Regions from separate parts of the Mesorhizobium sp. P2_A12 genome, predicted to be linked through region 1. Evidence: riboswitches for the same ligand, from Rfam matches in the RefSeq annotation. Region 1 holds a riboswitch; the other holds the start of a gene.
The links. A riboswitch is a leader RNA that binds a small molecule or an ion and turns the genes downstream of it on or off. The one in region 1 is predicted to bind cobalamin.

Region 1 (7,392 bases):
AGCGTTTTATGGCAACCAAAGCCATTGCAGGATGTGGCGGATCGCTACGCACCCGGCCGCAGTCGCGGATGTTCCGCTTGAACCGTCATCGCCCTGACAACACATTGTGTCAGGGTCGCCACGCGTCGATGCGGCGCCTCTTCACATAAATTGGCTATTTGGAAGGTTGGAGGAACTAATGAACGCTGAGGCTTTCAGCAGCCCGCTTTTCGTGAGGCGCGCAACGCACATCATCCAAGAGATTGCCGGCCTTGCGGATGCAATCGATTTTCTCAATGAATGGCCGGAAGATCGCAGAGACCTGATCCACGAAGCCGCCCTGAGGGCATGCTACGATGCATACGATGGGCGCAAGCCGGTAAGCACGGCGCGCAATGCGTTTTTCGGCTTTGCGAAGCGCGTCGCCATATTGGAAGATCCAACCCCCGCCATGCAGTGGATCGCCGCCTGCAGATCGGGCAGTGGAAAAGTGCAGGTGTAGACTTCGACGACGAGTTTGAGACTGGCGAGGCGCGTCAAACAGTGCACTATGTCCAGGTTTCACAACTAGACCACGCGAATGAGAAGCATTTCCTCACAGATCGCACGCAACCTGACCATGGCCAGACGCGCCTCACATCGATCGCGTGCCCGCCAATGGCCAGGCCCAGTGGTGCAGGTGCAGCGGTCGCGTTCGGCTGAGCAAAGAAATGCGACCCGGGCTGTTTGCCGCATAGTGGCTATGGAGGAGGGGGATGACCGGCTTGATCAGATTTGAGAGGCCAGTCGTTGTTCAGGTTAGCCGCCGCAGCTCGGAGCGTATCGTGTTCGACGTCAACGACGCGGCCGCTATCTTGCTGCGGGATCTGCATCATGAGACCGATAAACGCAGAATAGCGATGGACACCTGTCTGCAGGTGTTACGCGGTAAGACCCATCCACCAGCCGCTCGACGAGCCTTCGTCGCAGCCGCGCTCGAAGCACGCATTTTGCGCAGCGATTGAGATCTAGTACGCCGCTCATGAACCTCGCCAACTGCACTCGCTAGTGAGCGCGCTCCAAATACCCCTGTCCGGCATCGCCAGGTGCAAGCCAACCCCTCTCCTTCCGCGACGGCTTTCCTGGTCCGGCGCCTCATCTTCCACCATCAAAACACAAGGGGTCCGCCAGCCAGCTGCGGCCGCTCGGCTGCGCCGTCGCGGTGATCGTGATTGCAGCCAGAGGCAGACGGAGCCATCGAGCGGGAATTGGCCCGCTGCAGATGGCGGAGCCTCGATGCCGCCTCAACAGTCTCCACAAGTGCCGTTTGAACCTTCCCCAGCTTGGCCCTGTATCCGGTTCCCGGAACACGCTCCGCGGACCAGCGCCGCGTGATCGCCGATGCTTCTCCCGATGGTCGGGACTGGGGTTTCGGCGACCAAGGGCGGGGAGATGATGGTGATGCTGGATTATCCCAATCCGGAATAATCCGAAACTGGCTGGCGGTGAGCCTTCTCCTTTCTGGCCGGCTCATTTGAGGCCTAAGCCTCCTTCGATCGCCCGCCAACGGCGGCGTGTGGAACAGCTGACTTCGACGCGCCGGAACAAGGGCCTCGGCCAGGCCAAGGTTGCCGAGGCGCTTCACCGGCAGCTCGATTGCCTTGGGTGCGCCGGATAGACTCCCCCTCGATGCCCGGTGTGGCGTTGCCGCTCACCGCCGGCGAGTGTCACCGAGCATCACCCAGTCTGCGCTTTTTCCCGAATTGCGCGTGCCGCAGCCACCATGTTCATCAGGGCAGGGCGGACCTCCTCCCATCTGCGCGTCTTGAGACCGCAGTCGGGATTCACCCACAGTTGCCCATCCGACAATCGCTCGCGCGCAAGCATGATAAGGTTGGAAATCTCCCCCACTTCCGGGACCCGTGGCGAGTGAATGTCATAGACGCCAGGACCGATCTCGTTCGGATACTTGAAGGTTCGAAGCGTATCGAGCAGTTCCATCTGCGAGCGCGAGGTTTCAATGGAGATCACATCGGCATCCATTGCGGCAATCGCGTCCACGATATCGCCGAACTCGGAGTAGCACATATGGGTGTGGATCTGGGTCGCATCGCCGACCGCCGTTGAAGCCAGCCGGAAGCATTCGACAGCCCAGTCGAGATAGGCCTGCCAGTCGGCCTCGCGTAGCGGCAAGCCCTCGCGCAGTGCGGCTTCGTCGATCTGGATCATCCTGGCGCCGGCCTCTTCAAGGTCGCTCACTTCATCGCGAATGGCGAGCGCGACCTGGCGGCAGACGGCTGAGCGGGGAAGGTCGTCTCGGACGAAGGACCAGTTGAGGATCGTCACCGGGCCGGTAAGCATGCCCTTCACCGGCTTCGGCGTCAGCGACTGGGCATCTCGCCACCAGTGTACTGTCATCGGATTTTGTCGCGACACATCTCCAATGATGATCGGGGGGCGCACAAAGCGCGAGCCATAGCTCTGCACCCAGCCGTGTTGCGTGAAGGCGAAGCCGCAGAGCTGCTCAGCGAAATACTGCACCATATCGTTGCGCTCGAATTCGCCGTGGACCAGCACATCGAGTCCGATCTCTTCTTGCCAGCGAACGGCGGCTTCTATCTCTTTCTTCAGGAACGCCTCGTAGTCGACGTAACTCAGCTCGCCCTTGGCATGAGCTGCCCGCGCCTTGCGAACCTCGGCTGTTTGCGGGAAGGAGCCGATCGTCGTGGTGGGGAAGAAAGGCAAACCAAACGTGTCGGCCTGAAGCTTGGAGCGCACGTCGAATGCGCTCTTCCGGCGCGTCATGGCGACCTTGATGCTGGCGACCCGGCCTTCGACGAGCGGATCATGCACCTTCGCGGATGTCGCGCGAATGGCGGCAGCCTGAGCCGACGCCTCCAGTTCGGCGGCGACCGCGTCCCGGCCTTCGGCCAGCGCACGGGCGAGCACGACCAGCTCGTCGGCTTTTTGCGCCGCGAAGGCGAGCCACGACTTCACATCCGCATCGAGGGCCGTCTCCATGTCCAGGTCGATCGGCACATGCAGCATCGAGCAGGACGGGGCGATCTCCACGCGGTCCAGCGGCCAGCCGGCGACGATCGGCTTGATGCGGTCAAGTATGGCAGGCAGGTTCGCGCGCCACACGTTGCGGCCGTCGATCAGCCCGAGCGAGAGCACAAGGTCCTTCTGCGCGAGCCGGCCGACGGTCTCCAACTGCTCTGGAGCGCGCACGAGATCGACATGCAGTCCCGCCACGGGCAGGGAAATCGCGGTCTCGAGATTGTCGCCCAGCGATCCGAAATAGGTAGCGACCATGATCTTCAACTCCGGTGCTGCTTTCGACAGCCGGCAGTAGGCGAATTGGAGCGCATCCCGTTCGTTGGGAATCAGATCCAGCACGAGCGCCGGCTCATCGATCTGCACCCAATCGGCTCCCGCGAGCTTCAGCCTCCGCAGGAGCTCCTCGTAGACGGGCAGCAGCCGTGGCAGGAGCGCGATAGGGTTGAAACCTTCCTCAGGTGACTTCGCCAACTTGAGAAAGGTAACCGGTCCAAGCAGGACCGGGCGCGTGTGGATGCCGAGCGCCCTGGCCTCGAGGAAATGATCGACCGGTTTCGCCGACGAGAGGGCAAAGCTCTGATCGTCGGTAAGTTCCGGCACAATGTAGTGATAGTTGGTGTCGAACCACTTGGTCATTTCCATCGCGGCAAGGCCATGCCCGTTGGCCGCATGCTTGTCACCAGCATGTCCACAATCCGCGGCCTGACCTTGGTTGCCGCGCGCCATGGCGAAATAGGTATCGAGTGGGACCTCGCCGTCAGTCCAGGCGTATCGTGCCGGCACGGCGCCGACCATGGCGACGGTGTCGAGCACATGGTCATAAAGCGAGAAATCGCTGGACGGGATTTTCGACACGCCGTGGTCGTGCTGCTCCCTCCAGCTGGCGGCGCGTAGCCCCTTCGCCGTCGCGAGCAGGTCGGCAGCGGGAGATTTTCCGGACCAGTAGCTTTCAAGCGCGAATTTTAGTTCCCGCCGTCGACCGATACGCGGCACGCCGAGCGTTGCCACAGGAATTTGTTGAGAGACAGTCATGCCATACCCCGATGGTTGGGGCGTGGGGACAAGGAACGCGCGAGCAGGCGGCACGAAGCCGGGCTACCGCGACCACCGAGACACCCCGCCCGTGGACGTTGTTCGTCGTGGCAGGTCTCCTGGCTCGCGGGTCAAAGCCTCTGCCCGTCTTCCCGAGGCCGTTCGCCTCAGTGACACCAATGGGCTTGGCTCGCCGCTAACAGTTGCGGGGGCAGCGCCGGCATCGCACCGGCTTCCCTCTTAGCTCCGCTACGGCAGTGCCGCGCGGAGAACCACGACATGCGCACAATCACAGCAGCTTCGCTCCTTGTCAATACATATAACGAGATGTTTATGTGATGATGCGAATAATGCCCTTGCGCTGATCGGTCTCTTTCGCCCAAAGCCGCATACGATGCCGCCTCTCATCAGTGCAGGCTCGGAGAGGTCCTTGTCCCCATCGGCGACGCCGGATCAGATCGAGGTCGCCGGGCTCAAAGGGCGTAAAGTCGGGCCAGGTCGTCACGGTCAGCCGGGAAATCCCGGTATTTGTTCCCGCTCGGCTTCGCTCAGCGTGCTTGCGCACTCGCCCATCAGCACGCTGATAACCATGTCCGGAAGCGGAAAGGAGAGGTGGCGCCTCAGGTCGGCGGAACTGGGGCTGGGCCTCCAGCGTCTCGAACAACTGAGCGGCGATCGCCTCGACCTGCTGCGCGAGCAGCTTCACCCTGCGATTGCTGAAGGCCGGCGCCACGATCGTGCGTAACCGGGCATGCTCGCCCCCCTCGTGCGAGACCAGCCACCCCGGCGAACCGAGAATCACCGAATCCGGGGTGAATGCCGCACTCTCTAAGCGACGGAAGGGCGGAAGCTGACCGGCAGGCGCTGCGGGCAGCGAATGACGTAAGACGGCATGTAGACGACGTCCTCCGCGGCGATGGTCAGGGCCAGATCCTCCAGCCGCCCGAACAGCGCGGGGAAGGCGCAGCGCAATTCCAGGCGCGCCAGCGCAGCGCCCAGGCAGGAATGCGGCCCCTCGCCGAATGACAAATGCGGGTTGTGCCGCCGGGTGACATCGAACCTGTCGGCGCCGGGACCGAAGGCCTTTTCGTCCCGGTTCGCCGCATGGAACGCCATCAGGACGGCATCGCCGCGGCGGACCATGCATCCGTCGATCTCCACGTCCTGGGTGGCATAGCGGAACGGCAGATTGGCCGCTGAGCTGCCCCAGCGCAGGATCTCCTCGATCGCCTGTGACCAAGGAACTTGGCCGCTGCGCACCAGGTGCAGTTGCTGCGGATGCGTCAGCAATGCCAGCACGCCATTGCCGATGACGCTGGCGGTGGTCACGAAGCCCGCAGAGAGCACCATGAACAGCATGTCGATGAGCTCGGTGTCGGAAACGAGCTCGCCTTTGTCACGGGCGACGATCAGGGCCGAAGCCAGATCATCGCCGAGCTGGCCCCGCTTGAGCGCGATAAGGCGACGGAAGAACTCCGGGATGCGCTGCCGCGTCTGTCGCACCTCTTCGGCTGTGGCGGAGGTGTTGGCCAGGCTGTAGGTGAGCGCGACGATCTCTTCACGCTGTTCGTCCGGCAAACCGAACAGTTCGGCAATCACGTTGGTGGGCAGCGGAACGGCGAACTCGCACATCAGATCGGCACTGCCGCCGCGCTGCGCCATCTCGGCCAGGAGTCGATCGACGCATTGTTCGATCCGTGGCGCCAGCAAGGCGATACGACTGGGCGCGAAGCTGCTGGACAGCAGGCCGCGCAAGCGACGGTGATCGGCGCCGTGCGCCGTGGTCATGTTGTCCACTTTGCATATCCCGATCAGCGGATGATCCTCGGGAATCTCGCCGTCCTGCAGCGCCCGCCACTGTCGCCAGTCCTTGTTGAAACGGTGGTCGGAAAGCATCTGCCTGAGCGTCTGGTGACGGCCTGCCGCCCAGGCCACCACACCGCCTGGCAGCGACACTCGCGCCATCCCCCCCTGCTGCAGAATCGCAGAAGAAAGACGATCAAGTTGCGTGGGAGCGGCCGGCACACCGATCACGTCGCAATGATCGTTTTCTACGCGCATGCCAACAACTCCTTTAAGAACCATCGCGGGTCCACTTCTCGGCACGGATGATCCGCGCGCGGACTTCGAAAAGTGCCCCTTTTGTGTGGTTCGTCCTCAGAAGCGGTAGGTGAGACCTGCGCCTATCAACCAGGGATCGAGCTTGGCCTTGCCCGTGAGCTTGGCGCCGGCGACAGTGACGTCGAAGTCGGGCTTGAGGAAAAGCTTCTTCACGTCGAAGTTGACGCCCCAGTGCCGATCTACCATGTAGTCGAATCCAACCTGCAGCGCGGCGCCGAATGTGTTCTTGACCTTGAGATCATCGGCGCTGCCGACTTGCTGATGATAGAAGATCGTATAGTTCACGCCGGCGCCGACATAGGGCGTGAAGGCGCCGAAATCGGTAAAATGATACTGCAATGTCACCGTTGGCGGCAGCAGCCAAACCTTGCCGACCTTGCCAAGCCCGCCGATCGCACCTTGGCCATCGATGTTGGCATAGGTGGTGCCGAGTATGAGTTCGGCGGCGATGTTGTCCGTGAAGAAGTACGAAATATCGAGTTCCGGCGTCACGGTGTTCGAATAGGAAAGACCGGAGCCGGGCACCGCATTGACATAGCCCGAATCCTCGGTGATCACCCCCAACGCACGCAGGCGGATCTGCCAGGGGCTTGGCGCTTCCGCGACGCAGGCTTCTGCCTGCGGGACGCTCGCGGCTTGCCCAACATCTGCCGCGCCGGCCTGTCCCGCAACGATGAGGACGACAGCCGCTGTCATTGCCCGCGCCACGCCAATTCGCGCTCTCGCCATACTTTTCTCTCCTTGATCTTCAGAAGCGACGCACTGCGCCTTGATTGAATCCTGCTCGCATCAATCGAGATTGACGGAGCGCTCATGCGGGAGAGCCCCCGCATGTGTCGTGCCAAATGAGAAAATCGTTGCAGAACAATGCGGTCACTCCGATAGCGCTGTGTCTGATGTCCGACTTCGTCGAAGATCCGACAATGAGTGCAGCCGTAGCCGCCCCTGGTAGCCGTTCGTCAACATCGGCCGGCAGTTCGTTGGCACGCTCGTCCTCGGCTTCGAGTTTTGGCGTATTCTGCGTTCAGCGCCTTGATCGGCGCCTGCTGCTTCGCCATCAGGCCGGGGAACGTTCCAGCCAGTTGGCGCAGTCCGTGGGCATGTCCGTAAGGCGTCTCGACCGATATGGGCGGGAAATCCTTTGGCAGCATGCGCCAGCCGCCATCCGATCGGGCCATGTAGCGGATCGCGTTCAAGACCTCGCGCAGGTCCGTCACCACG
Region 2 (7,392 bases), on a different contig from region 1:
GGCGCCATTTTGTTGGTCAGCGTGCCGGCAACGATCATGATGTCGGACTGGCGCGGAGACGCGCGAGGAGCAACGCCGAACCGCTCCGAATCGTAGCGCGGCATCGAAGTGTGGATCATCTCGACCGCGCAGCAGGCGAGGCCGAACGTCATGAACATCAGCGAACCGCTGCGCGCCCAGGTGATCAGCGCCTCAGTCGAGGTGACGAGAAAGCCCTTGTCGGCCAATTCGTTGTTGATCTCGAGGAAGAACGGATCGTCGGACCCCACCGGTTTGCCGGTGTTGGGATCGATCAGGCCCTTGGGCTTCGGCGCGACGAGCGTGCCGGAACTGTCGTTCAATCCCATTCCAGCGCTCCTTTTTTCCATTCATAGGCAAAGCCGATGGTCAGCACCGCCAAAAAGACCATCATCGACCAGAAGCCGAGCATGCCGATCTTCGAAAAGGACACCGCCCACGGAAACAGGAAAGCCACTTCCAGATCGAAGATGATGAACAGGATCGACACCAGGTAGAAACGGATGTCGAATTTCATGCGGGCGTCGTCGAACGAGTTGAAACCGCACTCGTAGGCGGAAAGCTTTTCGGGATCGGGATTGCGGTAGGCGACCAGGAAGGGGGCGGCCAGCAGCGCCAGCCCGACGACCAGTGCCACGCCGATAAACAGGACGATGGGCAGGTATGAACCTAGAAGTGCGTTCATGCTCGGCTTTCCGTTGGCGCCAATCCACGTTGATTACAGCACCGGACCCTAATGCGGAAGCGTGACAGTTTAACCGCTGAACCGTTTTAAGGGCCTATGCTGCAACGCGGCGAGGGTTAGCGCAGCACTTCCAGCGAAGCAAGTCAAACCTTGTTCAAAACGCGGTGCTGGACGGCATATCCGAGGAAACTGGTCCGATCCGCTCCTGTTTGATTTCCTTCGTTTTTTACTCCACTTTTGTCTCCTGACATGGTTGCCGCCAAAACCCTGCTAGCATGGCCGGAATCACCAGCCAAAACGTCAGCTAACACCCTTAGAGTCCCATCCGAATGAAGGAAAAGATCTCGCTCGCCATGGCCCGGCGCATCGCGCTCGCCGCCCAGGGGTTTCTCGATCCCCGCCCCGCAGGTACCCCCGACCGCCGCCATTTCGCTCGCGTGCTGGCCCGGACCGGCCTGCTGCAGATCGATTCCGTCAGTGCGGTGGTCCGCGCCCACTATATGCCGCTCTATTCGCGCCTTGGCCCCTACCCGCTCGCCTTGCTCGACAACGCGGCCGTGACGCGCAAGCGCACGGTGTTCGAATACTGGGCGCACGAGGCCTCCTTCCTGCCGGTCGAGACATATCCGCTGATGCGCTGGCGCATGCAGCGGGCCGAGCGCGGCGATGAAATGTATCTCGGCCTGGCCAAATGGGGCCGCGAACACGCTGGCTACATCGAGGAAATCTATAGGGAAGTCGCCGATCGCGGTCCGATCGCCGCTTCCGCGCTCCAGGGCCAGAAAGGCTCGGGCGGCTGGTGGGGCTGGAGCCATGCCAAGCACGCCTTCGAATGGCTGTTCTGGGCTGGACGCATCACCACGGCCCACCGTCGCGGTTTCGAGCGGTTCTACGATCTGCCGGAGCGCGTGCTGCCGCAGGCGATCCTCGACCTGCCAGTCCCGGCGGCCGAGGACGCGCACCGCGAATTGCTGCGCATCTCGGCCCGCGCCCACGGCATCGCGACATCAGGCGACCTGCGCGACTATTTTCGCCTGTCCCCGGCCGACATGAAGGGCCGGCTGGAGGAACTGGTCGAACTCGGCGAGCTGTTGCCAGTGCGTGTCGAAGGTTGGGACAAGCCGGCTTATCTTCACAAGGACGCCCGTCTGCCACGCAAGATCGAGGCCCGCGCCCTGCTGGCGCCGTTCGATCCAGTCGTCTTCGAACGGTCGCGCACCGAGCGGCTGTTCGATTTCCACTACCGCATCGAGATCTACACCCCGGCCGAAAAGCGCCAATACGGCTACTACGTCCTGCCGTTCCTGCTCGGCGACCGGATCGTGGCGCGCGTCGACCTCAAGGCCGACCGGCCGGCCGGTGTCTTGCGCGTCCATGCGGCCTATGCCGAGCCGGGCGCGCCGCCTGAAACCGCCGCAGAACTCTTCGAGGAACTGAAGCAGATGCAGGGCTGGCTAGGCCTCGAACATATAGAAGTGACATCGGCCGGTGATTTGGGTCCGGCGCTGGCCGACTTGACCGTGTCGTAAGCCCACGTTGACACCGCCGTCCGCAAAAGCCTAAATCCGCTCCAGACGGTCTCCTCTCTTCAACGAGAGGAGCCAAGAGGGAATGCGGTGCGAAATTCCGATTTCAAATCCGCGGCTGTCCCCGCAACTGTAAGCGAAGAGCCGAGGCCGAAAGCCACTGGGATGATCCCGGGAAGGCGGCTACCCAAGGCGATGACCCGCGAGCCAGGAGACCTGCCGTCTGCGACTATAGAATCCGATCGCCCGGCGGGTTTCCGGGCAAGGAGCCCGATTTTTGGACCACGACAGCAGTTATTCCGCTGGCACAGCGGACAATTCGTCCGGCGAGAGTGATGCCCTTGCCGGCGTGACCGTCATCGTCTGTGCCTCCTGTCGTGATGAAACCGGTTCCGATGCCCATCCCCGCGCCGGCGAACTTCTGGCGGACGACACGCGCCGCGCCGCCTCTGGCGAAGACATCCGCGTCCGCAGCGTCGAATGCCTCGGCAATTGCAAGCGCCGGCTCAGTGCCGCCATCCTGCGCGATGGCTGCTGGAGCTACGTCTTCGGCGACTTGACCGCAACCAGCGGTGCCGACCTCGTCACCGGCGCAAAACTCTTCGCCACCTCGGTGGACGGCCTGATCCCATGGCGCGGCCGTCCCGACAGCCTCAAGCGCGGCCTCGTGGCCCGCATCCCTCCCCTCGACCTGCTGAAGGACTGATCATGACTGCTTCCGTCTCCCGCGTCCCCTGCACCGTCGTCACCGGCTTCCTCGGCGCCGGTAAGACGACGCTGATCCGCCATCTCCTGGAAAACGCCGGTGGCAAGCGGATCGCCATCATCGTCAATGAGTTCGGCGACATTGGCATCGACGGCGAGATCCTGAAGGGCTGCGGCATCGACACGTGCCCTGAGGAAAACATCGTCGAACTGGCCAATGGCTGCATCTGCTGCACCGTTGCCGACGATTTCGTGCCGGCGCTCGACCAGATCCTATCGCTGTCGCCGAAGGTCGACCATATCCTGATCGAGACCTCCGGCCTTGCTCTGCCCAAGCCGCTGGTCCAGGCTTTTCAGTGGCCGACGGTGAAGAGCCGCGTAACGGTCGATGGCGTCATCGCCGTGGTCGACGGTCCCGCACTCGCCGAGGGCCGCGTCGCCGACGACATGGACGCCCTTCAGGCACAGCGCGCGCAGGACCAGACGCTCGATCACGACGATCCGGTCGAGGAAGTGTTCGAGGATCAGATCGCTTGCGCCGACCTGATCATCCTGTCGAAGAGCGACCTGATGGACGCCGCCGGCTCCGCCCGCGCCAACGCCATCATCAACGAGCACATCGCTCGCGCTGTGAAGATCGTGCCGACGTCACAGGGCAAGGTCGATCCCTCGGTGCTGCTCGGTCTTGGCCTTGCCGTTGAGGACGATATCGAGAACCGCAAGACCCACCACGACGACGAACTCGACCACGAGCACGACGACTTCGACTCTTTCGTCATCGACATTGCCTCGATCGCCAATCCGGACGAGCTGGCAAAGCGCGTCGCCACCGCCGCCGAGGAAGAAAACGTGCTGCGCGTGAAAGGCTTCGTCGAGGTCGGCGGCAAGCCGATGCGGCTCTTGCTGCAAGCCGTGGGACCGCGCGTCAATCACTACTATGACCGCGCCTGGACGGCCGGCGATGACCGCCGCTCGCGTCTCGTCGTCATCGGCCTCAAGGGGCTGAACCGCCCGGCGATCGAGCGTATACTCGCCGGCTGACGCAAACCACGGGCCGCGATGCACATCCTCACCACGACCTCCGCCTCGCTCGACGATCTCGCCGAGCCGGTCGATCTGCGGCAGACGCCGGCGGATATCGTGGCCCTGTCCTTCACCGACAGCGATCTTGCCGGACTGGCGGCGGCGTGGAAGGCCGATGCCAGCCGCCTACCCTCGATGCGGCTGGCGGCCCTGCGTGACCTGCGCCATCCCATGTCCGTCGACCTCTGGGTCGACAGCGTCGCCCGCCACGCCAAGGTCATTCTCGTGCGCATTCTCGGCGGCTATGACTGGTGGCGCTACGGCTGCGACCAGCTTGCCTCGACCGCCCGCGCACGCGGCATAAAACTGGCGCTGCTGCCCGGCGAATGCCGCGAGGAGGATCTGCGCCTGATCGAAGCCTCGACGCTACCGCGTGAGGAACTCGACGGCCTGCTCGACTATTTTCGCGAGGGCGGTCCGGCCAATATGAGCGCACTGGTGCAGAATCTGGCACGGCTGGCAGGGTCTGAAGCAACAATTTCGATGCCGTTCGCCGTACCGAAGGCTGGCTACTTTGAGCCGGGCCGCGGCGTCGTCCCCTTCCCCCTCGAGGGGCAGGTAAACGCTGTGATCCCCATCCTGTTCTACCGCTCGATGCTGCTGGCCGCCGATGTCGCACCGATCGACGCCCTTTTTGAAGCGCTGCGGCAGCGCCGTATGACGCCGGTCCCCATCTTCGTCTCCAGCCTCAAGGACCCGGTATCGCTGGCGTTCGTCGAAACCGCGCTGGCCTCGTTGAAACCTGCCGCCATCGTCACCGCGACCGCCTTCGCGTCCGGCGCCGAACCCGGCGTCGAAACCCTGTTCGATCGTGCCGGCGTGCCGGTCTTCCAGGTCATCGTCGCCACCACCCGCCGCGACATCTGGGAAAACAACCAGCGTGGGCTGGCGCCCGCCGACCTCGCAATACATGTCGTGCTGCCCGAACTCGACGGCCGCATCCTGGCCGGCGCCATTTCCTTCAAGGGCGAAAGCGAGGTCGATCCAGCACTTGGTCACCGCGCCTTCGCCAACCGGCCGGAGCCCGATCGTGTGGCGCAAGTCGCGGACCGTGTCGCAGCCTTCATCAGGTTGCAAGAAACGCCGCGCGCCCAACGCAAGCTGGCCATCCTGATCCCCGACTACCCAAGTGCTCCCGGCCGCACCGGCTATGCCGTCGGCCTCGACGTGCCGTCCAGCGTGCTGGCGATGCTGCATGACCTCAAGGGACAGGGCTATGCCGTTGACGGGATTCCGCAAACGCCGCGTGAGTTGCTGGATTTGCTGGAAAGTTCAAACCACGGGCTGAAGCTTGACGACTATCTGTCCTTCTCAACCGAACTGCCGAGGGCGGCGATAGCTGCCGTAGAAGGCGCCTGGGGTAAGGCGAAAGATGAAACAGGTTTGCGCGAGGCGCTAACCTCCGCAAAATTCCCCTTCCGCGCCGCCACGTTCGGCAACGTCACCGTGGCGCTTGCTCCCGACCGCGGCCGGTCAGTGGATCGGCGCGCCGATTATCACGACCCGACGCTGCCGCCGCGCCATGCGCTGATCGCCTTCGGCCTGTGGCTGCGCAAGTCGCTTGGCGTTCATGCGCTTGTCCATGTCGGCGCCCACGGCACGCTGGAATGGCTGCCCGGCAAGACCGTTGCGCTCAGCCAAAACTGCTTTCCCGAGATCGTCGCCGGCCCCTTGCCCGTCGTCTATCCCTTTATCGTCTCCAATCCCGGTGAGGCGGCACAGGCCAAGCGGCGCATCGCCGCCGTCACCCTGGGCCATCTGCCGCCGCCGCTGACCGGCGCTGGCCTCGATGAGGACCAGCACAAGCTCGAACGGCTGGTCGACGAATATGCCCAGGCCGATGGGCTCGACCGCCGCCGCCGCGACCGTCTGGCAAAGCTGATCGTCGACACCGCGCAGAAGACCGGCCTCGCCTCCGAAGCGGGCGTCGCCAATACCGACGCGCCCGACGAGGCGTTGCGCCGCATCGACGCGTGGCTTTGCGACCTCAAGGATTTCGCCATCAAGGATGGGTTGCATATCTACGGCCGCGCCTCCGAGGACGAGCCTGACACTATGCGACGTCAAAGCGCGGCAGCCGAGAAGGCGGCGCTGCTCGCAGCGCTCGATGGCCGTCACGTCAAGGCCGGCCCGGCAGGAGCGCCGGCGCGCGGCCGCTCCGACGTTTTGCCCACCGGCCGCAACCTGTTCACGTCGGATCCGCGCACCATGCCGACGCCGACCGCCTATGACCTCGGCAAGGCGGCGGCGGAAGAAGTGGTGCGTGGCTATATGCAGTCGCATGGCGACTGGCCGCGTTCGCTGGTCATCGATCTCTGGGGCTCGGCCTCGCTGCGCACCGGCGGCGAGGAGATTGCACAAGGCCTGGCGCTGATGGGCTGCCGGCCGCAATGGGATGCCGCGACCGGCCGCATCACCGGCATCGAGGTGCTGCCGCCGGCAACCGTCGGCCGACCACGCGTCGACATCACCTGGCGCATTTCCGGCCTGTTTCGAGACATGTTCCCAACCCAGATCGCGCTGATCGATGCCGCGGCCAACGCCGTTGCCGCCCGCGACGAGGAGGATTCGGAAAACCCGCTGGCGGCCAAGACCCGCGCGGATGGCAAGATCAGCCCGCGCATCTTCGGCACTTCGCCCGGTACCTACGGCGCCGGCGTCGAGGACTTGCTGTCGAGCGGCGACTGGGCGGCGCGCGAAGAGATCGGCCGCGCCTATCTCGACGCCACCTCGCATGCGTATGGCGGCGCCGGGGGCGAAGGCGTCTTGGCACCCGGCGCCTTCGAGGGCCGCATCGCCGAAGCCGATCTTCTCGTCCACACCGGCGACGATCCCGGCCGCGATATCCTCGAAGGCTCCGCCGACGTTGCCTTCATCGGCGGATTTTCGGCAGCGCTTGCGGCGCTTGGCAGGAATGCCGATGTCATCGTGCTCGACACTACCGATCCGCAAAAGCCGAAGCCGCGTTCGGTGGGCGAGGCGGTGGCCCGCGTCGTACGGGCCCGCGCCGTCAATGCCCGCTTCATATCAGGGCAGATGCGCCACGGCCCGCGCGGCGCCTCCGAATTCGCCGAAACCGTTGACCGGCTGGTCGGCTTTGCCGAAACCACCCTCGCAATATCAGGCACGCTGATCGAGACCGTGCACGATGCCTATCTCGGCGATCCCCTGGTGCGCGCCTTCATCCTGCGCGAGAACCCTGCCGCCGCCAAAGTCATCGCCGAACGCTTCCTGTCGGCGCGGCGGCGCGGGCTCTGGCATCCCTTGCGCAACTCCATCGACGATGATCTCACCGCGCTGATTGCCGAGGCTGAAGCGCTTGGAGTTGCGGCATGAACGCCTTCTCGCGTCGCGGCGCCTGCCCGGCCCTGGCAG

Region 2: it holds a riboswitch for cobalamin, as region 1 does, so the genes downstream of both, AC1DZU_RS25360 (DUF1636 family protein) here and metE (5-methyltetrahydropteroyltriglutamate--homocysteine S-methyltransferase) in region 1, are expected to answer to the same signal.

Annotation. Positions count from the first base shown of each region.
Region 1 covers NZ_JBFUCU010000028.1:22,044-29,435, reverse strand. Annotated here, with positions in the region: gene AC1DZU_RS32310 (DUF982 domain-containing protein) at 179-481, shown strand; gene AC1DZU_RS32305 (DUF982 domain-containing protein) at 735-983, shown strand; gene metE (5-methyltetrahydropteroyltriglutamate--homocysteine S-methyltransferase) at 1,696-4,026, opposite strand; cobalamin riboswitch at 4,143-4,342, opposite strand; partial or broken gene AC1DZU_RS32295 (cytochrome P450) at 4,618-4,912, opposite strand; gene AC1DZU_RS32290 (cytochrome P450 family protein) at 4,879-6,111, opposite strand; gene AC1DZU_RS32285 (OmpW/AlkL family protein) at 6,208-6,900, opposite strand; gene AC1DZU_RS32280 (transposase) at 7,131-7,392, opposite strand, start outside.
Region 2 covers NZ_JBFUCU010000013.1:102,690-110,081, forward strand. Annotated here, with positions in the region: gene AC1DZU_RS25345 (NuoB/complex I 20 kDa subunit family protein) at 1-347, opposite strand, end outside; gene AC1DZU_RS25350 (NADH-quinone oxidoreductase subunit A) at 338-703, opposite strand; gene AC1DZU_RS25355 (winged helix-turn-helix domain-containing protein) at 1,033-2,232, shown strand; cobalamin riboswitch at 2,262-2,467, shown strand; gene AC1DZU_RS25360 (DUF1636 family protein) at 2,507-2,935, shown strand; gene cobW (cobalamin biosynthesis protein CobW) at 2,938-3,975, shown strand; gene cobN (cobaltochelatase subunit CobN) at 3,994-7,353, shown strand; gene cobG (precorrin-3B synthase) at 7,350-7,392, shown strand, end outside.